DNA from 2 places in the Synechococcus sp. A18-25c genome. Region 2 is predicted to be linked to the other one. Evidence: predicted binding sites of a transcription regulator. Region 2 holds the regulator's gene; the other holds the start of a gene.
The links. The regulator HrcA, encoded in region 2, represses chaperone genes, less so after heat shock. The targets are predictions, from matches to a motif close to TTAGCACTCNNNNNNNNNGAGTGCTAA.

Region 1 (10,944 bases), 1.0 Mb from region 2:
CAACTGATCCCTGATGCACCTGTGCTGATCGACAAGTTTTCGCAAAACGGAAGCCAACGCGCAGGCTTCCGTCTCGGTAAGTTCCAGAGCCCAGGTTTCCCCTCCAATCAGCACGGGGAAGCCTGAACGCTGCGGATCACGGGCCAACCTCCAGCCCGGCCCCTCCTGCTGAATCATCCAGGCAGAAGGTCAGGCTGGTCTTGCTCATCGCTGAGTTCAACAATGGCGCGTTGCACCGGCTTGACACTGGACTCTTCCAAGAGCCCGTCGAAGTCATCAAAGCGACGCTGCTTGGCGCGAAAGGCAATCCGCACTGTCGTCAGATAGCGGTTGCTGGACTGACGGATCAGGCTTTCTCCGCGCTTGGCGAGGTCCTGATGATCCACTCCGGCAGTGAGCATGCCCAAACCCAGTAATTCTTAATTCTACGAGAAGAGATCGCTGTGAAAGGGAATGCGCATTGGGTAGCAGCGTTGAGGCCGTCCTGGCACCCGCAGAATGATCTGTCGACCCAGCCCCATCGCAACCAGGGGACGGCGCAGGTGACTGAGCAGTGCACTGACCTCCTCGAGATGCTGGGCATCGACGCACTCGACACGAATGGTGCCCCAACTTCGAGACATGCGGCAATCCCGCAGCGGTTCCAGCTCCGCTTCGATCTCGGGGTCTTCCCGATAAAAGGAAAACACCAGCCGTCTTAACCGATCCATCGTTGGTCCCCGTAGCCTCGACCTGTCCCCAACCTGCCCATAGCGGTGGTCAAGACCCCTGCTGGCGAACAAAACCTTCATCTTTCCGATCCACCCGCTTGCATCGGAACCCTGGCCATCGACCTTGGCAGCTCCACCACGGTGGTGGCCTTCCAACGCGCCAACCAGGCGCAGATCGAACTGCTCGAGCTGCCCGCCATCTCGCGCGAACAAGGGTCGGTCCCATCTCTGATCTGGGCCGAACATGCTGGTGACGGAGCGGTTCTGGTGGGTCGTCAGGTGCTCGAAGGGGGCCTGAATGAGCGCGATGCCCCCCAGTTGCATCGCGACTTCAAACGACAGATCGGTCAAGCCGCAATCGCCGAGACGACGTCGCATCGTTTGAGTCCTGAGCAGGCTGGTGCTCGACTGCTTCTTGAGATCTGGAAGCGCATGCCTCCTGAACTCACCATCGAACGCCTGGTGCTCACCGCCCCTGTGGACCAGGGAGCTGCCTATTGCGACTGGCTTGTTCAAGCCTGTGCCCCCATGGATGTGGGTGAGGTTGCGCTCGTGGATGAGCCCACAGCCGCGGCTCTGGGTGCAGGCCTTGCGGCGGGATCCAAGCTCTTGGTGGTGGATCTTGGGGGGGGCACCCTTGACCTGTCGTTGGTGGCCCTCGAGGGGGGAGAAGGCCGTGCGGCGCCCTTGGCTCAGCTTCTTCGCTTTCGCGGAAAAGACCTGAGGGACAGCCGTCAGACCCTGCGACAGGCAACAGTGCTGGGGAAAGCAGGAATCAACCTCGGAGGTCGGGATTTCGACCGCTGGATCCTCGATGCATTGCAACCGGAAGGACTGCCTGGTGAGGGCGATGGGCTAATCGCACTGCTCAATGCAGCGGAACGCCTGAAGTGTCGGCTGAGCGACAGCGATCGATCCGAGCGTGAAACACTCATCGAACTAGCGAGCAGCAGGGATTTAGAACACCCTGTGCAGCTGCGCATGGACCGACAGACCTTCAGTCAGCTGCTGAGCGATCGGGGATTATTCACAGCACTCGAAGGGCTGCTGGAGCAAACCCTGAAGGAGGCCGAACTCAAGGGCTGCCGCCGTGAGGATCTGGATGCTGTCGTACTGGTGGGCGGCGGGGCCCACCTACCCCAGCTGAAGCAGTGGCTGGAGCAGGCCCTGCCCTCGACACCGATGCTCACCCCACCACCCATGGCGGCCGTTGCCAAAGGGGCCCTGAGCCTCACGCCTGGAGTGCGCCTGCAAGATCTGCTCCAGAAAGGAATTTCATTGCGCTGCTGGAACCGACGCAGCCATGCCCATCACTGGCACCCCTTGTTTATGCGTGGCCAGCCCTGGCCTTCGAGCCAGCCGCTGGAGCTCGTTCTGAGCGCCAGCAACCCTGACCAGACAATTGTTGAACTGGTTCTGGGGGAAGCGCAACCACACATGCGCCACGAAGTGGTGATGGTCGACGGTCTGCCGCAGGTGCTGGAAACCAGCGAAAGCTGGACCAACGTCAACCGCCGTGACGGCATCACCTGTGAGCTGCCACTGGTGCCTCCTGGGCAACCCGGTGAAGACTGCCTGAAACTGCGTTTTCACCTGAATGACAAGGCCGAGCTGATCCTGGAGGGAGACGATCTGCGCACAGGAGCCCCATTGGAGCGGCAGGTTCTCGGCACCGTGCGGTGAGCGGGCCGTCCACAGAGGCGTGTGCGCTCAAAGCGTCATCCATAGAAAGGTTGATATTTGCCGTCCAGCCTTGGCGCTTCGCCGCCACCTGCCACGTCTCTGGTTGTTCGCCACATTGAGTGGTGTGGCAGGTTTGTGCGGGGTTGCGTACTGGTGGGAACAGCAACTGCCGGAGCGCCTACGAGACGCGGCCTCCCGCAGTGATTTCGAAGCGTGTCTGCGCTACGGAGAGCAGCTGGCGGCCCTGCGCTGGCTGGCGCAGGATGCCCCGACGGAACAGGCGGTGTGTCGACGCCGCCAAGCGGAACTGGCCTGGGAAGCCGGAGAAAGCGCCAAGGCGCTTCAGCTGCAGTCGCAGCTAGTGATTTCAGAGGTTGGCTCGGAGACAGAACGCAACAGGGATCGTGAGCGCTTGAGCCAATGGCGCAAACGGTTGCAGTCTCGTGCCTTGGAACAGTTCCGAGCCGGCGATCTCGACGCAGCGCTGGCCACGCTCCAGCCGCTTGAACTCAAAGGTCAGCGACCCGGCAGCCAACTCAGCGACAGTCTGCGCGAAACCTGGAACCGCAATCGCATCGACCATGAGCGTCTGAAGAGCAAGGTGGAGCGGCAGCAGTGGTGGGAAGCGCTCAGCGTGCTCAATCAGCTGGATCATCCCTGGTGGCAGACCCATGCGCTGCCCCTGCGCCAGGAGGTGGAGCTGGCGATTCAGAGTCTCCGGGACCTGCAGGAACACCACAGCCATGGAAGCCTCCCTGCCCATACCGTCGATGGAGCGCGCCTGAATGCAGCCGTCGAAGATCGTCTGGCCAGTGGGATGGATCCCTGGAGTGCGTTCGTTGCAGGTTGCTCCGATCTGGGCGGCGTTCTGGTGGAAGAAGGTCCCGAGAGCCTCTGCAGGGCGGAGCAGCCGTGAGCAAAGCAGCCGTGAGCGAAGCCGCCATGAGCGAAGCAGCCGTGACAGGATGTGCCGCATTGGGATCAATCGCGCATGCAGCCGGGTGACAAGGTCGTGGTGACCTCATCAGTGATCGTCTACAACCACCCTCAGCATCGGGGCGAGGCTTTCGATATGAAAGGGAGCGAGGGTGACGTCGTCAACGTGCTTTCGGAATGGAAGGGTCGTCCGATCAGCCCGACGCTCCCTGTGATCGTGGCCTTCGGTCGCTACAAAGCCCACTTCCGTGACGACGAACTTCAGTCCGCTTCCTGAAGGCTGCGGAGGAAAACGCCTTCCTCCCCATCCACATCCAGCAAACGCAGCTCGATGCTTTCCGTGCGCCGCGTGGGGACTGAACGTCCGCAGAAGTCTGGCTGAATCGGCAGTTCGCGATGGCCACGGTCGACCATGACAAGCAACAGAACTCGTCTTGGTCGCCCCCAGGCCTGAATCGCTTCAAGGGCGGCACGGATTGTCCGGCCTGTGAAAATCACATCGTCGACCAGAAGCACATCGCGTCCTTCGACGCTGACAGGAAGATCGGTGGCCTGCACGGGACGCATCGCTACCCGCTCTAGATCATCGCGGTGAAAGGTGGGATCCAAACTTCCTTGCGCCACCGGATGACCGCTCTGCTCCTCCAGACACTGCGCAAGCACCGCCGAAAGCTGAACCCCACGGGTGGGAATTCCCAGCAGTACAAGCTGCTCAACTCCGCCAACACATTCGAGAACCTGTGAGGCCAGCCTGGACAGAGTTCTCCTGACGTCATCGGCGGAAAGAATCTCGATTCGCTCACCATTCCCGGGTGACACCATGACCGAAGCGATGGAAGAAGAGACTTTATGCCGATTTTTGGCCTTCAGATATGCAAAAGCTGACTGTTCGGCGCACAAGCATTCCCTGAGAGAGGGGTCCGGAGGTAGCTTTGGATTCTGGAGAAGGCCTTAAGAACGGATAGAGCGTTTTGACCGTTGCTGAGAGTGATAAGCGAAGTCCACTCAAGGATCGGGCCGTGGCACCCGTTGTGCTGGCCATTCTTGATGGATGGGGCGAGCGCAGCGACACCGATCACAACGCGATCCGTTCAGCAGAGACACCCGTGATGGATGCGCTGCGGCACGCATATCCCCAGACATTGATTCAGGCCAGCGGCTCCCATGTGGGCTTACCCGATGGCCAAATGGGCAACTCCGAAGTCGGTCACCTCACCATCGGCGCTGGTCGGATCATTCGCCAGGAGTTGGTTCGGATCGGCGATACGGTCCGCGAGAAGCAACTGGACGCCGTCCCCAGCCTGCAGGCTCTAGCAGGACGTCTGCGCACCAATGGTGGGACGCTGCACCTGCTCGGACTCTGCTCCGATGGCGGCGTTCACAGCCATGTGGATCACCTCTGCGGGTTGCTCCACTGGGCCGCTGACCAAGGCCTCAACAATGTCGCCATTCATGCGGTCACCGATGGACGCGATACGCCCACCCAGAGCGGGCCGGGGTACCTGAAACAGATTGAGAACGCCATCGCCTCGAGCGGCGTCGGCCGCATCGTGAGCTTGTGCGGCCGCTACTGGGCGATGGACCGAGATCAGCGCTGGGAGCGCACAGAAAAGGCCTATGACCTGCTGACCAACCCAGAGGTGCCGGTGAATCCGCTCTCGGCCACCGAGGCCCTGGAGGCCAGCTATGCCAGCGAAATCACCGATGAGTTTGTGGAACCCATCCGGCTGGCCGACAGCTACCTCAAGGATGGAGACGCGCTGCTGATGTTCAACTTCAGACCCGATCGGGCGCGCCAAATCGTTCAGTCCCTCGTTCGCGAGACCTTCGATGGGTTTGAGCGTCCCCAACGGCCTGAGCTGGATGTGGTGACTTTCACCCAATACGAAGCGACCCTGCCCGTGGAGGTCGCCTTCCCACCCGAATCGCTCGACGACCTGTTGGGACATGTGGTGTCCGCTCAAGGTTTACGTCAGTACCGCACGGCCGAAACCGAAAAGTACCCGCACGTCACCTACTTCATGAATGGCGGAGTGGAGCAACCTCTCAAGGGAGAAGACCGCCATCTCGTGCCCTCCCCTCGTGTGGCCACCTACGACCAGGCTCCGGCCATGGCTGCGAACACCCTCACCGACAGCTGCATCGACGCGATTGAACAAGGGGTGTATTCACTGGTGGTGATTAACTACGCAAATCCAGACATGGTGGGGCACACCGGCGTCATGGAAGCGGCCACCGAGGCTATTCAAACGGTGGATCACTGCATCGGCAGACTCCTGGATGCGGTCGGCCGCATGGGAGGAACACTGATGATCACCGCCGACCACGGCAATGCCGAGCGGATGCAAGGTGACGACGGTCAGGCCTGGACGGCGCACACCACCAACCCCGTGCCGTTGATCCTTGTTGAGGGAGAGCGCCGCAAGGTGCCTGGTATGGGAAATGCCATCCGACTGAGAGAGAACGGTGGTCTGGCGGACATCGCCCCGACCCTGCTTCAGCTCCTGGATCTCGACAAACCTGCGGCGATGACCGGAAGCACCCTGATTGAACCGATCGACACGGCTGTGCCCTCAACGGCTCGCCTGCCTCAGCCGGCCTGAGCCACCTCCGCATAAAATTAGGGAATGATTACTACCGTCCTCTCCTGGATTTGGATCGGCAGCGGGCTGCTTCTGATTCTGTTTGTGCTCCTCCATAGCCCGAAGGGGGACGGCATGGGAGGCCTTGCCGCCAGTGGCAGTTCATCGTTCACCAGCGCGAGCAGTGCTGAGGCGACGCTCAACCGCTTCACCTGGACCACACTGGCCATCTTCCTGACACTCGCCGTGATCCTGAGCGCAGGCTGGTTGAGCTAAGCGGGAGAGTCAAGCCGAGCCCACAGCTTGCAAGGGGGCTGCATTGGCCACAGCCCCGTGGGTGTGAATCAAAGATCGGATTCGGTTGACGGCCGAGGGCGAACCTTGTTGATTCCTTCTTCTGCCAGGCGCTGGGAGCGATTGATCGCCTTGACGATCATGAACAGCGCCCAGCCCACCAGGATGGAATTCAAGACCACATTCAGGGCGTGGCCGATCAACAGCTCGCCGCCTCCGAAGGGGATACCCCAGGTCTCCCAATCACCTTGACGGATCAAGGGATTGAGCAGGGGCATCAGCAAATCCTTGGTGAGCGCATCGACGATCTGCTGAAACTGTCTGCCAACCACCACCGCGATGGCCAGATTCAAGGCGTTGCCCTTCTGAAAGAAGAATTCCGTGAATTCACGAATCCAGCGCCGGTAAAACATGGAAGGCCAAAGAAAAGGCCTTCCATTGCAACACAAGCATGAAAAAGCCCCCGTTGACACGGGGGCTGAACTGTCCGCCCAATGCTTGGCGGCCACAGGCGTTGGGATCAGTAGTCGAAGTCGCCGCCGCCCATGCCGCCGCCGGCAGGAGCTGCTTCCTTCTTCTCAGGCATGTCAGCCACGATGCACTCGGTGGTCAGCACCATGCCAGCGATGGATGCCGCGTTCTGCATTCCGGAACGTGTCACCTTGGCGGGATCCACGATGCCGGCTGCGAGCATGTCGACATACTCACCGTTGGCTGCGTTGTAGCCGTCGTTGAAGGCCTTGGCCTTCACGTTCTCAGCCACCACAGCTCCGTTGACACCGGCGTTTTCGGCGATGCGCATCAGAGGCGCCGTCAGAGCAGACGCCACGATGTTGGCACCGATCAGCTCTTCACCACTGAGGTTGGCAGCTGCCCACTCTTCCAGTGCAGGCGCCAGGTGGGCCAGGGTGGTGCCACCACCAGGAACGATGCCTTCTTCAACAGCCGCCTTGGTGGCATTGATGGCATCTTCGAGGCGAAGCTTCTTGTCCTTCATCTCGGTTTCGGTGGCTGCACCCACCTTCACCACAGCCACACCACCGGCCAGCTTGGCCAGACGCTCCTGCAGCTTCTCCTTGTCATAGGTGGACTCGGTTTCGTCCATCTGCTTACGGATCTGCTCGCAGCGGGCCTTCACAGCCACATCGTTGCCTTCGGCGACGATGGTGGTGGTGTCCTTGTTGATCGTGACGCGACGGGCGGTACCCAGCATCTCGATCTTGGCGTTCTCCAGCTTCAGACCGGCGTCTTCAGTGATCAGCTGACCATTGGTCAGAACAGCCATGTCTTCCAGCATCGCCTTGCGACGATCACCGAAACCAGGAGCCTTCACGGCGGCCACATTCAGCACGCCACGCAGACGGTTGACCACGAGGGTCGCCAGGGCTTCCTTCTCGATGTCTTCAGCGATGATCAGCAGAGGCTTACCGGTGCGGGCGATCTGCTCCAGCACGGGCACCAGGTCCTGCACCAGACCGATTTTCTTGTCGGTGAGAAGGATGTAGGGCTCGTCCAGGACGGCTTCCATCCGCTCGGTGTCGGTGGCGAAGTAAGGGGAGATGTAGCCCTTGTCGAAGCGCATGCCTTCGGTGACCTCCAGTTCGGTGGTCATCGACTTGCCTTCTTCCAGGGAAATCACACCTTCTTTGCCGACTTTGTTCATGGCGTCGGCGATCATCCGACCCACTTCTTCGTCGTTGCCGGCGGAGATGGTGCCCACCTGAGCGATGGCATTGCTGTCGGCGATCGGCTTGGCGTTTTCCTTGATCTTCTCAACCAGGAACTCGGAAGCCTTATCAATGCCCTTCTTCAGGGTGATGGCATTGGCACCGGCAGCGACGTTGCGCAGACCGGCTTTGACCATGGCATGGGCCAGAACGGTGGCCGTGGTGGTGCCATCGCCAGCGGCATCATTGGTCTTGGAGGCAGCCTGACGGATCAGGGCCACGCCGGTGTTTTCGATGTGATCCTCGAGTTCGATCTCTTTGGCGATGGTCACACCATCGTTAATGATCTGAGGAGCACCGAATTTCTTCTCCAGCACCACGTTGCGACCCTTGGGGCCGAGTGTCACGGCGACGGACTCAGCAAGGATGTCGATGCCTTTTTCGAGCGCGCGACGGGCGTTCTCGTTGTAAATGATGCGCTTAGCCATGGGAGGCAGGAAATCAGTGGAATGGGAACAACAAACAGCTGCCGTTCATGGAACGGACAGACGCAAACCGATCAGTTGACGACGGCGAGGATGTCCTTCTCGGATAGCAACACGTACTCATCGCTGCCGAGCTTGATGTCGGTACCGGCGTACTTGCTGTAGAGGACCTTGTCGCCCACGCCAACTTCGGGAGCCTGACGGGATCCGTCGTCGTTGCGCTTGCCGGGTCCGACCTGAACCACCTCACCCACCTGGGGCTTTTCTTTGGCGGTGTCGGGAAGAAGGATGCCACCGGCGGTCTTCTCTTCAGATTCAGAGACCTTGACGAATACGCGATCGCCGAGGGGCTTAACGGTGGAGACGCTGAGGGAAACAGCAGCCATGGGTTCTTGCAGGAGCAGGGACAAGGCGCATTGGCGCCAATTCGACTCGAGCTGGCACTCAAGGTCGACGATTGCCAACCTATGACCGGGCTTCGCCTTCCGACCATGCGCCAGGCGTGCGGGTGACCGAACCCCCTTGGGATCAACCGCGGCGGTGGTATCGTTGCGCCGCTCAGGAAGGGAAAGCTTTACCCGCCTCCCTCACACATTTCCTTACTTATGGCCGCTGCTGCTCCCGCTTCCGCCGGTACCAAAGGCGTTGTCCGCCAGGTGATTGGCCCGGTGTTGGACGTGGAATTCCCCGCCGGCAAGCTGCCCAAAATCCTCAACGCGTTACGCATCGAAGGCAAGAATCCTGCAGGCCAGAACGTGGCCCTGACCGCCGAAGTGCAACAACTGCTGGGCGATCACCGAGTTCGCGCCGTGGCCATGAGTGGCACGGATGGTCTGGTCCGTGGCATGGAAGCCGTCGACACCGGCGCTGCCATCTCCGTTCCCGTGGGTGAAGCCACCCTCGGCCGCATTTTCAACGTGCTGGGTGAGCCTGTCGACGAGCAGGGTCCCGTCACCACCTCCGAGACCGCCCCAATCCACCGAGAAGCTCCGAAGCTCACCGAGCTCGAAACCAAGCCCAAGGTGTTTGAAACCGGGATCAAGGTGATTGACCTTCTGGCTCCCTATCGCCAGGGCGGCAAGGTCGGTCTGTTCGGTGGTGCCGGTGTGGGCAAAACCGTGTTGATTCAGGAGCTGATCAACAACATCGCGAAAGAACACGGCGGCGTCTCTGTCTTCGGCGGTGTGGGTGAGCGCACCCGTGAGGGCAACGACCTCTACGAGGAGTTCAAGGAGTCCGGAGTGATCAACTCCGAAGACCTGTCCAAGTCGAAGGTGGCCCTCTGCTACGGCCAGATGAATGAGCCCCCCGGCGCCCGCATGCGCGTGGGTCTCTCCGCTCTGACCATGGCTGAGCACTTCCGTGACGTGAACAAGCAGGACGTGCTGCTGTTTGTCGACAACATCTTCCGCTTCGTCCAGGCCGGCTCCGAAGTGTCCGCACTGCTGGGCCGTATGCCATCCGCTGTGGGCTACCAGCCCACCCTGGGCACCGACGTGGGCGCGCTTCAGGAGCGTGTTGCCTCCACCGTGGAAGGTTCGATCACTTCGATCCAAGCCGTTTACGTGCCTGCTGACGACCTCACCGACCCGGCACCGGCCACCACTTTTGCTCACCTGGACGCCACCACGGTTCTGAACCGTGCCCTGGCTTCCAAGGGCATCTATCCCGCTGTGGACCCTCTGGATTCCACCAGCACCATGCTTCAGCCGGCTGTCGTTGGGGACGAGCACTACCGCACCGCCCGTGCCGTGCAGTCCACCCTGCAGCGTTACAAGGAACTTCAGGACATCATCGCCATCCTGGGTCTCGACGAACTCTCCGAAGACGACCGTCAGACCGTTGATCGCGCTCGCAAGATCGAGAAATTCCTGTCCCAGCCCTTCTTCGTGGCTGAGATCTTCACCGGCATGCCTGGCAAGTACGTGAAGCTGGAAGAAACCATCAGCGGTTTCAACCAGATCCTGGCTGGTGAGCTCGACCACCTGCCCGAGCAGGCTTTCTACCTCGTGGGCAACATCGAGGAAGTTAAGGCCAAGGCCGCCAAGATCGCTGAAGAAGCCAAGTGATCATCCGGGGAGCATGAGTTTATGCTCCCCGTTGTTCCACTCAGCGCCACCGCTCCTCCACCAAGCTCTCCTTCCCCATGTCCCTCACCCTCCGCGTGCTGGCACCCAACCAGAGCGTGTTCGACGGCCCTGCCGATGAGGTGATCCTGCCCAGCACCACCGGCCAACTCGGCATCCTTCCAGGTCACGTCTCCCTTCTGGCAGCGCTTGACGTGGGTGTGCTGCGCGTCCGCGATCAAGGCACCTGGCAATGCATTGCCTTGATGGGCGGGTTTGCCGAAGTTGAAGCTGATGATGTCACCATCCTGGTGAACTCAGCGGAGCTGGGCACATCCATCGACAGCAGCACTGCAGACAGTGAGCTCCAGGCCGCGCGCAGTGCTGTGAGCAAGATGGAAGGTCAACCTGCGTCCGCAGAGAAAGTCAAAGCTCAACAGAGTCTCGATCGCGCCCGTGCTCGAGCCCAGGCCGCCAAGAATCAAGACTGAATCATTGGATTGAAAACCCTTGGTTCACTT
Region 2 (10,944 bases):
TGTCTTCTTTGACCAGAAGCTTGAGGCCATCAGCAAGGGGCTGAAGCACGCCGAGGGCACCGGCATATTCAGGCCCAATGCGCTGCTGAACGGCCGCAGAGATCTTGCGCTCCAACCAGACCGTGACAAGCACGCCGACGACTGCCGCCACGAGCACAAGCAGCATGGGAAGGGGCAGCCAGATCAGGCGAGCCGCCTGTTCAGAGAGCCCAAAGCCTTCGAGGGCCTGGCTAAAGCTCCGTTCAAGATCGAGGCCTGGACTCACCAGTGCCGGTGCGCTGGTGGCGAAGAAGGTCACCATGTGCAGAGATTTGATGGATGTAACTTAAGGGCTGGTGGTTGAAACGCGGTCGTCTGGAGGCGTCCATCGACGCAATTGGCTCCCCGTGTAGATCTGCGAAGGCCTGAAGATTCGATTAGCTCCGAGTTGTTCCCGCCAGTGCGCCAGCCAGCCGGCCACCCTGGCAATGGCGAAGACCGGAGTAAACAAATCCCTTGGGATTCCCAGCTTCCGGTACACAAGTCCGGAATAGAAATCCACATTGGGATAGATCCCCTTCGGACCAAGACGTGTCTCCGCGGCTGCCTCCAGCGCCCGGGCGACGTCGTACATCTCATCGTGGCCAAAGCGCTCAAACATCTCCTCAGCCAGAGACTGAAGAATGACGGCCCTGGGATCCTTCACGCGGTATTCGCGATGACCGAATCCCATCACCTTGCGCTTGCTCGTCCTGGCCTCATCGAGGTATTCGGCAGCGCGATCGGGAGTGCCGATCTCTTCAAGCATGACGAGTACATCTTCATTCGCCCCGCCATGGAGGGGACCCGCCAGGGTTCCCACGGCGGAAGCCACCACGGCATAGGGATCCGTGAGCGTGCTGGCCGTGACGCGGGCACTAAATGTGCTGGCATTGAGACTGTGCTCAGCGTGCAGGATCAAGCATTGATCGAAGATCTTCGACGCCAGAGGATCCGGCTCACGCTCCATGAGCATGTAGAGGAAATTCGCTGAATAGGCCAGATCATCCCGAGGCTGAATCGGGTCTTGACCTTTGCGGATCAGCTGAAACGCCGCCACCATCGTTGGGATTTTGGCGATGAGCCGCACCACAGCGTCGTAGATGTACTGGGGGTCGTCGATGGCACGACGGGAATAGAAGAGCCCCAGGGATGCTGCACTGGATTGCAACGCATCCATCGGATGCCCATACGACGGAAAGCACTTCATCATGTCGCGCACACGGAAGCTCACCCGTCGGTGCATCTGCACTTCATGCTCGAAATCGCGCAGTTGCTGTGGTGTCGGCAGCTGCCCCCAAATCAGGAGATAGGTGGTTTCCAGAAAACTGCAGTGGGCTGCCAAGTCATCGACGGGATAACCGCGATAAGACAAACACCCTTTCTGGCCATCGATGTCACAGATTGAGGACTGGGTCGCAGGAACCCCCTCCAGTCCAGGACGAAACACAAGACCCGTGCGCTCATGGCGGATTTCGGCACTAGCGTTTTGATTCACCAACCCCCGCTTCTGCTGAAAAGCAACTTAGACGGAGCGGGGAAACAGAAACCGTGGCCTGAGCAACACCTGCAGATCCGCCATCCCACGCGGATCGTTGAGATCAGCGCGCCAACACAGATGACAGAACCCCGCTTTGCGCAAGCGCACCCCCCCTGGCCGAGCGCCGATCAGCGCTGACGCGAGGTCACCCAGGTCGGGCTCATGACCGACCAGCAGACAGCTGCCTTTCAACCCCCGCAGAACCGGCCACGGATCACCACCTGGCGCCAAGGGCTCGGCGATCTGAAACGAAGGCGCTAACCCAGCCCGGACAGCCTCCTGGGCCGTTTCCAGAGCTCGCCGGTAGGGACTGCTGAGCAGCACATCTGCCTCAATCCCCAGCTGTCGCAACTGACGCACCACGGTGCGTGTGCGCAGGCGACCTCGATCAGTCAACGCACGATCGGGGTGATCAAGTCCGTTGACACGCCGTTCTGCGATGCCATGACGCAGAAGTAGAAGATCAACCGAGTTGGAGTCGGGCACGCAGTCGCAGGCTGCTCACCTTTTCATCCTGGACAGGCTGATCCTCCTGGTCAGCTCCCCCCGCAATCGCCAACCCCTGGACAGCGGGAAGGAGAGACCGACCGGCCACCCCTTGCACCAACTCCCAGGGCCGCCACTCACTCAGATGGTCTCGACTGGGAGCAGCGGCCATTGCCAGCTGCTGCTCCCAGGGAGCCTGAGCGCCGCCTTGAAGTTGCTGCAACTGAAGAATCCGCTGGTTGAGGGTGCCCCCATCAGCGCGATGACGCAGGCCATCAAGCGTCTCTCCCCACCACGACACACCAGATTGACGTTCCAGCGCCACGGCCAGTTCTGCCTGGAGGGTCTCTTCACCATGACGACGCTGTCGGGCCAGACGGGTCCAGACCTGCAACGGTTGTCCGTCACTAGCCAGGGTCGACGCTGAAAGTCCAAGCTCCTGAAGGCGTTCATCCACCCGATTGGGCTCAGGACGATTGGGGCGCGTGCCGAGGATCCAGCCCTCATCCCCCTGTTGCCACAGAAGCGGACCGTCATCCAGACCGATCACTGCAGCAGCGGCACCGCTGTCAGAGGAGGCCAGCGATTGCTGGATGATCGGAGCGATCCACTGCGCTATCGGATCCTCGCTTCCTGCAGCGATCACGGCAGCTGGATCCGCCAGCATGGCCAAGGCATCGGCATCGCCGCCGGCAGAACGCAGCAAGGCATCGGCCTCAGATCCTTTGGCTGCACGAGGAATCACCGATTGGCGGAAACGCACCACGGCATCCAGACCCAGATCAGAGCTTTGAGGAGACAGCACAGCCACCATTCCCTCCAGATCCGGCCGGGAGGTGATGGAGCTCGGCACGCCGAGCCATCGATCCATGGCAGCAGGCTTGGCGGTGAGGATCGCTGCCCCTCGCCCGAAGCGTTGCAGATCTGACGCAAGTTCGGGATCACCAAGCTGGTGCTGACTGTCCAGCTGAGAGACATCCAGCGCCTGTTCAAGCGCACCGCGTCCAGACGCCAATAACAACAGATCGTCGTCGATCAAAGCCGTGGCGATCGGCTGTGGCTCACGGCCAAGCAGGGCACCACGACCACTGATCAGGCCCATGCCGCGATAGCGGGAAATCTGGAGATCGGTGCCAGCAAGGCTGCGGGTTTGCCAGAAGCGCTGAAGAAACCGTTTGGCCCCGTCTTCATCACGGCTCGACAGCGCCAACACCCAACCATCGGTGGGGGGAGCACCGGGTTGAGGAGAGGGTGCCTGCAACACGGACAAGCTGACCTCAGGGCCAATCCAACCGGACAATTCGCTGCTGAAATCAAGCCCCGCCAGAGCAAACGCTCCATCGCGCAGCTGACGCGTGCTCTCATTCACCAAACGGCGTTGTTGCACGGGAGCGACGGCCTGGGCGTAGGCCGGGACCTGCCGCGAATCCACAAGCCAGTGAAGCGTCAGCGCAGCGTCCCGAGGCATGAAGCGTGCGGCCCGCGGCAACGCAAGGGGTTGGTCAACGATGCGAAGCGGGCTTTGACGCGCCATGGCCCACCACACCCCAAGCGCAAGGGTGAGCAGCACCATCGCCGTAGCGGCCAGGGCCAGCAGGAACGAGCGTCCCTTCATGAACGGGCGGCGATGCAGATGAGTTCATCTTCTTCCATCCGCGGGGGACCGCCAGTCCAAGGCCAAACTGATCCCATGCAAGGACCCACCCCCAAGCCTCTGAAAGCGACTGATTTGGACGCCTGGCTGAACAACAGCCCTGAACTGACGCTGGTCGACGTGCGCGAAGACCAAGAACTGGCCATCGCGCCGTTTCCCCACACCGTGACGCACCTGCCCCTAAGCCAAGCGGAGGACTGGATGGGCGACGTCAACAGCAAGCTGTCTGGGGATGGGCCCGTTGTGGTGATTTGCCACGCGGGAGTGCGCAGCTGGAATTTCGGCTGCTGGCTGCTTCAGCAGCAGCCCTCAAGGGAGGTTTGGAATCTGGAGGGCGGAATTGACGCCTGGAGCGTGATGATCGATCCGTCCGTGCCCAGGTATTGAGGCCCGTGCGAAGGTTTTGAAGACCACATCTTGGTCATTGAAGGAGCCTTAACCAGGAAATCCTCCGTACGATCACCGCCAACTAAGTGACTGCTGTGGAGCTGCTGCCCCGTCGTCAACAGGAGGTTTTGCAGGCCACGGTGCACCATTACGTTGACACCGGCGAGCCGGTGGGGAGCCGCACGCTCGTGCAGCGCTTCGGCATCAACGCCAGTTCGGCCACCGTGCGCTCCGCCATGGGCGCTCTGGAACAACGAGGCCTGCTCACCCAGCCCCACACCTCAGCCGGACGCGTTCCTAGTCCCCAGGGTTATCGGCACTATGTCGACTGCTTGTTACCGGAGCCTGGTGCTGGGGCCCAGCACCTCGAGCGGGAACTCACACAGATCAGCCTGCGCTGGGCGGCCCTTGACGATCTGCTGCTGCAACTGGCCAGGCGCCTCAGCGACTTCACAGGCCTGATGAGCCTGATCACGCCACCGCAACGCTCCGAAAGCCAACTCCGAGCCATCCGTCTGGTGCCCAGTGAAGACCGTCTGCTGGTGATGGTGGTGGCGGACTGCAGCCAGGCCCATCACCTCAATCTGCGACTGCCCCACGGCAGTGCCCATCAGGTGGAAGCCCTGGAGCGATGGACTGACGCCCAATTGAAGGGAGGTGGCCAGCTCGACTGGAACTGCCTGCCTCAGCAGCTGCAATCCTGCGGCCAGGCCCTCCACGATGCGCTTCAGAGCCGGGATCCCTTGCTCAGCACCGGCGATCAAGGGGCCCTGGTGCATGGCGTGTCGCGCTTAGTGGCCGAACCGGAATTCAGTGAGAGCGACCGGGTCAGACCACTCCTAGAGTTGATGGATAGCAACCCCGCGGCCTTCGCTCCCAGCGATCAAGGCTTGGGCGGCCGTGTCTGGATTGGGGGAGAGCACCCCCAAACGGCCTTACAGCACTGCTCGGTGGTGCAGGCGAGTTACAGAAGCGGCGACGGCAGCACCGGCCAAGTGGCTCTGATCGGGCCGATGCGCATGGCTTATGCAACGGCTCGTGCGGCTGTCCAATGTGTCGCGAGAACTCTCAACCACCTACTGAGCTAGTTGCCGCGTTTCTCAATGCCGTGCCCTGAGCGATGCAAGATTCTCAGAAAGGCAACACCACGACGATTGATTGATGTCATGACCACTGACCCCAGGCGTGAAACACCTGAACAGCTGGGGCCAACGGCACAAGATTCACACCATCAAGGCATTCGATGGATTCTGGTGGAGTGAGTGGCCATCGTGCATCCCTCCAGACTTCAGATTTCAAAGAGCATCGCCGAGACGCTCTGCAACGGCATTGACATCCTTATCGCCGCGTCCGGAGCAATTGATCACAAGTTCTGTGCCCTGGGCCAGGGTGGGACAGAGAGTGTCCAGCCAAGCAAAAGCGTGAGCAGTCTCTAACGCTGGAATGATCCCCTCCAGACGACTGACCAGCTGCAGGGCCTCCAACGCTTGCGTATCGGTGACGGCGCCATATTCAGCCCGACCAATCTCGCGCAAGTAACTGTGTTCGGGGCCGACCCCCGGATAGTCCAGTCCGGCACTGATCGAATGGGCTTCCTGAACCTGACCATCCTCATCCTGGAGCAGCAGACTCATGGCGCCGTGGAGAACGCCGACGCGGCCTTCAGTCATGGTGGCGGCATGACGCCCTGTGGCCACGCCATCTCCAGCCGCTTCGACGCCGATCAGACGCACATCACGACATTCAACGAATGGGTGAAAAAGACCCATGGCGTTCGAACCACCACCGACACAGGCCATCAGCACATCAGGCAGGCGGCCGAAAGCTTCACGGCATTGCGTCCGGGTTTCTTCGCCGATCACGGCGTGAAAATCGCGAACCAACATCGGATAGGGATGTGGCCCAGCCACAGAACCCAGGATGTAATGGGTGGTTTCCACATTGGTCACCCAATCGCGGATGGCCTCGCTGGTGGCATCCTTCAAGGTTGCGGTCCCTGCCGTCACCGGCTGAACCGTGGCACCGAGAAGACGCATGCGGAACACGTTGAGCGCCTGACGGCGCATGTCTTCAGCACCCATGTAGACGACGCATTCCAGCCCGAAACGAGCACAAACCGTGGCGGTGGCCACACCATGCTGCCCAGCACCGGTTTCGGCGATGATCCGCTTCTTGCCCATCCGCAACGCCAGTAACGCTTGACCCAATGCGTTGTTGATCTTGTGCGCACCGGTGTGATTCAGGTCCTCACGCTTCAGCCAGATGCGTGGGCCGCCATCCGCTCTGCGGTAATGGGCCGTCAGACGCTCCGCTTCGTAGAGCGGGGTGGCACGACCCACGTAGGTCTTGAGCAGCCTGTTCAGTTCCGTGGTGAATGCCGGATCCTTCCAGGCCTCTGCCGCGGCCATTTCCAGCTCGGCAAGCGCTGGCATCAGCGTTTCGGGCACATACTGTCCACCGAAGCGACCGAAGCGACCGGAGGGCGCTGGCCGGGAAGTCACGGCCAAATCCTGGGCAGTGGGCTGAGGAGGCAGAGTGCTGGTCACGGGTGCAGCTGACCGCGTTAACGGCCGATGAAGCGTGCGGTCAGCGTAAGCAGGCGATCACGCGATGCCGCGGATCACAGGCGCTGATCTGCAGATCGTGAAAGCCAGCCGCCTTCAGTGCCGCTTCCATATCCAGGTTGAAGTACTGCTCGATGTAAGGCTCAGTGCTCTTCAAAAGCGTGGCCACGGCGGCGGGTAGACGCTGCAGCACGGACGACGCAGGGTCCTGATCAACCATCACCAACGCACCACCCGGACGCAACAGACGTGCGGCCTCAGCCAAGACCGCATGGGTGGCCTCCTGCGGCAGTTCATGGCAGACGAACTGCAGGCTGATCAGATCCAAACAGTCCGTAGGCAGACCTGTGTCCTCCGCTGCCGCATGCAACCAGCCATCGACGACACCCTGCGGATCCCGCACGCGGGCGACGGCCAGCATGTCTGGTGACAGGTCCAGTCCCTGAACGCGCGGACGGGGCTCCTGGCGCTCGTCCGCTCTTTGGTGCAGCCAGCTCGCCAGGTGCTGCGTGCTTACTCCAACGGAACAGCCCAAATCCAGCACCTGCGCAATGGATCCACCAAGCAGGGGAGCTACGGCCCTATGAATCGCATCCCGCAAGCGCGTTTGCGCCAAATCAGGCGAGAGCGCCTCGTCGGGCCAGATGCGCAACGCCATTGCGTCCGTGGCCTGCTCGGCTTCGGCAGCAGCCTGCCAACAGAGGTTCCCCTGCTCATAGGCATGGAAGCGAGCCAGGTAGTAAGGAGGCGGTAAGAGCCCCGGTGTCACGATGCGGGAGCGCCATGACGCAGCCGCCTCATGCAGCTCACGGCGACGGGCGCGCCAGGGAATGCCATTGCGTTCCGCCGTCCGGATGATCAGCTGACGGGCCTGAAAGAAGAGCGGACGCCTTAACAAGGCAATGCTGATCAGGCGTTCGATCCAGCGACCGAGACCCCGACTGGAATCAGCCCATTGGGGAGAAGGTGCGGAGTCGGTCATCACAGGGACGGCAGGATGGAGGACGGATGGATCAAAGCGATGCCTAAAGGAGGCTGGCAGGAATTCAGCAGCGCCGACAGTCTGAAGCGACCGACCAACCCAGCGGCCAACTCCATATCGAAGGCGCAGCAGACGGTGCGCGTTCAGCCCACGCGAGGCGGCAAGGGCGGTAAAACCGTCACCGTGATCCGGGGACTGGAATTGGATGCAGCCGGCTTCAAGAGCCTGCTCAAAAAGCTGAAAACACGAATCGGCAGCGGTGGTACGGCCAAGGATGGCGTGATCGAACTGCAGGGCGATCAGGTGGACCTCGCACTGGAGCTGCTCACCAAGGAGGGCTATCGACCCAAGCGCGCCGGTGGTTGATGGACAATGGCGGACCGAGATGGCGGACCGAAACCGCCGCAACCCATGACCGCTTCCTCCAGTTACGGCAAGCTCACCAACCAGGGCGCGTCAACCAACATCGCATGGCACCAAGCCTCCGTTGACCGGCTGGCCCGTGCTGGCCAGCGGGGACACCGCAGCGCGATTCTCTGGTTCACCGGTCTGAGCGGTGCCGGCAAAAGCACTCTGGCCAATGCGGTCAACCAGGCGCTGTTCGAGCGAGGGCTGGCGACCTACGTGCTCGATGGCGACAACATCCGCCACGGACTGTGCAAAGACCTGGGCTTTTCCGATGCGGATCGAGAAGAGAACATCCGACGCATCGGTGAGGTCTCGAAACTGTTCCTGGATGCCGGAACGATTGTTCTGACCGCCTTTGTGTCGCCATTCCGGGCTGACCGCGACAAGGCCAGGGCCCTGGTAGCTGATGGAGATTTCATTGAAATCTTTTGTTCAGCCGACCTGAGCGTCTGCGAAGAACGCGACACCAAGGGGCTCTACGCCAAAGCCCGCGCCGGTGAAATCAAGGAATTCACCGGGATCTCCAGCCCTTATGAGGCGCCCGAAACACCGGAACTCTCAGTCGACACCGGTGCCGCGGATCTGAAGGACTGTGTAGAGCAGGTGGTGAACGCTCTGATCTCCAGGGGCATCATTCCGACCCAGAGCTGAACTCCCCTGACGCCAGGGGAATCCCCTGGCGCGCGGCCCAGGCATCCACAAGCGTCTTGAAGCTGCTGGCGACAGGCACCGCCAGCAGCAAGCCAAGCAAATCGCCGAATCCATAGAGATCTCCAGCCTTGGCGCCCAAAGGCAGCGCAATCAGCAGCCAAGCCGGCTGCAACCCCACGATGCTTCCCATCAATCGGGGCTGGATCACCTGATCGACAACCTGACCCACCAGGATGGCGGCCACCAGAATTTCAAGTCCTGTGCCCAGGTCTTGGAAGGCCAGCAGACCGCTGACCGCAACGATGGTGAAGGCGCTGGCATAGGGGATCAGCGTCGTGAAGCCGATCAGCACCGCAAACAGAACGCCGTAGGGAATCTGCAGAGCGGTGAAGACGACGATCTGACCCAGGGCCAGGATCACGGCCAACAACACCTGACCGGCGAAATAACCACGGAACGTGCGCACCATGGTGCGCACCACCAACTCACGCCATTCCTGCGGCAACCAGCGGGCAAGACCTGCCGTGATTGCCTCACCACCGAGTAGAAAAAACACCGCCAGCACCAGAACGATCACGGTGTTGATCGTGGTTCCGAGGGTGGCCCCGAGAATGCCCAGCAACCTCTGGCTCAACTGACTGGCCAGACTGCTCAGGCGGGTGAGCAGGTCACTGCTGAGATCACCGAATTCACTGGGCAAACCACGCTCGGCGGCCCAATCCTGCAAACGATTGACAAGAGCCTCCGACGACGCCAAAAACCCGGGTAAGGCATTGATCAGCTGGCCGAGCTGATCGATCAGCAGCGGCACGAGCGTGACACCGGCGAGGGCCAACGCACCGATGGTGAACAAGGTCACCATCACGATCGCGAGCCAGCGGGGCAGCCCTCGCCCCGTGAGCCAGCGGCAGGGGATGTCGAGCAGGAAGGCGATCAGTGCCGCAGTGAGGAACAAACCCGGGAACGGCGCCAGCGGCACCAGCAGCTGACGAAGCACATAGAGGTTGAGGGTGAGCAACGGCAGAGCCAGCCCCCAGCGCATCCAGGCCGGCCAGGTGGTCATTGCTGCAATGCGGCGACGTTCAAGAGGGGCTGAGCTTTGAGGAGGCGTTCACGTCATGGCACCAGAAAGCGAGCCAGGCTGCAATGCCCAGAAATTTCGCCCCCTCCTCGAACAGCTGAACCGTTTCGTAGGACGCCGGAAACACCCCCTGGAACGCATCAATCAGCACTGAGGAACCCAGCAGGATCACTGCGAGAACAAATGAATCGCCTCCAAACCGTCGCAAGGCTCCGCGAAAGCGAACCAGCAACAAAACGCTGAACACCGCATAGGTGACATAGAGGAATGACTCGCCCAGATAACGGTCATGGACCAGGAACATGTCATCGAGGCAGAGCCAGAGCGAGAAGCCACCGCCACAGAACGCGACCTGTCGATTCACCACAGGCCCTTTGATCTGACCGGTGAATGCAGCGAACAGGGCGATCGCCGCTGCAGCCATCCAAAGCAGGTAGCCGACGCTTGAGAGAAATCCCTGGCCAAGAGGCGCACCGCAATCCTGAGCCAGATCACGCAGCACCTTGGTGGAACTGATGCCTTCCGCCGCGCTCCAGCTGAGTGCCACCACGTAGATCACAGCCGCTGGCAGGAGTGCCTTCAGCAGCGAGGGTCGCAAAGTGGATGCTTGGCGACGTCGCATCAGCTCATCTGGTCGAGATAGTCCTGACTGCCCAACTGCATCAGGCGTGAGTCCTTGGTCACCACCATGTCGTGAAGCGACTGGCGATAGGTCTCCAGCCGATCAGCCAACGCCCCACCCTCCACCGCAAGAATCTGGGCAGCCAGCAATCCTGCATTCAACCCGCCGCCGATCGCCACCGTCGCTACGGGGATGCCCCCCGGCATCTGCACGATGGAGTGAAGGGAATCAACGCCAGAGAGCGCACGGCTTTGCACTGGCACGCCGATCACCGGCAAGGTGGTCAGAGAGGCAACCATCCCAGGCAGATGGGCGGCGCCTCCAGCACCGGCCACGATCACCTTGAAACCACGCTCTCGGGCCTGCTGCGCGAAGGCCACCATTTCCAAGGGTGTGCGGTGGGCCGAGAGAACCCGCACCTCGACGGTAATCCCGAGCTGCTGCAGGATCTCAACCGCTGGATGCAGGCTAGGCAGATCGGAATCACTGCCCATGATCACGGCGACCTGTGGCGTGACTTCTGAATCGGAGGAAACGGAGGACGACACGGG

Region 1: the regulator HrcA is predicted to act here: its motif matches at 8,795-8,821, upstream of groES (co-chaperone GroES).

Annotation. Positions count from the first base shown of each region.
Region 1 covers NZ_CP047957.1:704,102-715,045, reverse strand. Annotated here, with positions in the region: gene SynA1825c_RS03730 (DUF1818 family protein) at 1-177, opposite strand, end outside; gene SynA1825c_RS03725 (DNA-directed RNA polymerase subunit omega) at 174-401, opposite strand; gene SynA1825c_RS03720 (hypothetical protein) at 426-710, opposite strand; gene SynA1825c_RS03715 (Hsp70 family protein) at 750-2,393, shown strand; gene SynA1825c_RS03710 (hypothetical protein) at 2,464-3,309, shown strand; gene SynA1825c_RS03705 (ferredoxin-thioredoxin reductase variable chain) at 3,385-3,606, shown strand; gene pyrR (bifunctional pyr operon transcriptional regulator/uracil phosphoribosyltransferase PyrR) at 3,591-4,151, opposite strand; gene gpmI (2,3-bisphosphoglycerate-independent phosphoglycerate mutase) at 4,349-5,932, shown strand; gene secG (preprotein translocase subunit SecG) at 5,957-6,187, shown strand; gene SynA1825c_RS03685 (MscL family protein) at 6,256-6,618, opposite strand; gene groL (chaperonin GroEL) at 6,726-8,360, opposite strand; gene groES (co-chaperone GroES) at 8,432-8,743, opposite strand; gene atpD (F0F1 ATP synthase subunit beta) at 8,963-10,426, shown strand; gene atpC (ATP synthase F1 subunit epsilon) at 10,504-10,914, shown strand.
Region 2 covers NZ_CP047957.1:2,194,018-2,204,961, forward strand. Annotated here, with positions in the region: gene nuoH (NADH-quinone oxidoreductase subunit NuoH) at 1-265, opposite strand, end outside; gene SynA1825c_RS12015 (citrate synthase) at 326-1,519, opposite strand; gene SynA1825c_RS12020 (histidine phosphatase family protein) at 1,544-2,044, opposite strand; gene SynA1825c_RS12025 (DUF3352 domain-containing protein) at 2,022-3,659, opposite strand; gene SynA1825c_RS12030 (rhodanese-like domain-containing protein) at 3,735-4,085, shown strand; gene hrcA (heat-inducible transcriptional repressor HrcA) at 4,181-5,173, shown strand; gene trpB (tryptophan synthase subunit beta) at 5,381-6,631, opposite strand; gene SynA1825c_RS12045 (class I SAM-dependent methyltransferase) at 6,672-7,631, opposite strand; gene SynA1825c_RS12050 (translation initiation factor) at 7,671-7,997, shown strand; gene cysC (adenylyl-sulfate kinase) at 8,043-8,690, shown strand; gene SynA1825c_RS12060 (AI-2E family transporter) at 8,671-9,753, opposite strand; gene SynA1825c_RS12065 (oxidoreductase) at 9,773-10,393, opposite strand; gene purE (5-(carboxyamino)imidazole ribonucleotide mutase) at 10,393-10,944, opposite strand, start outside.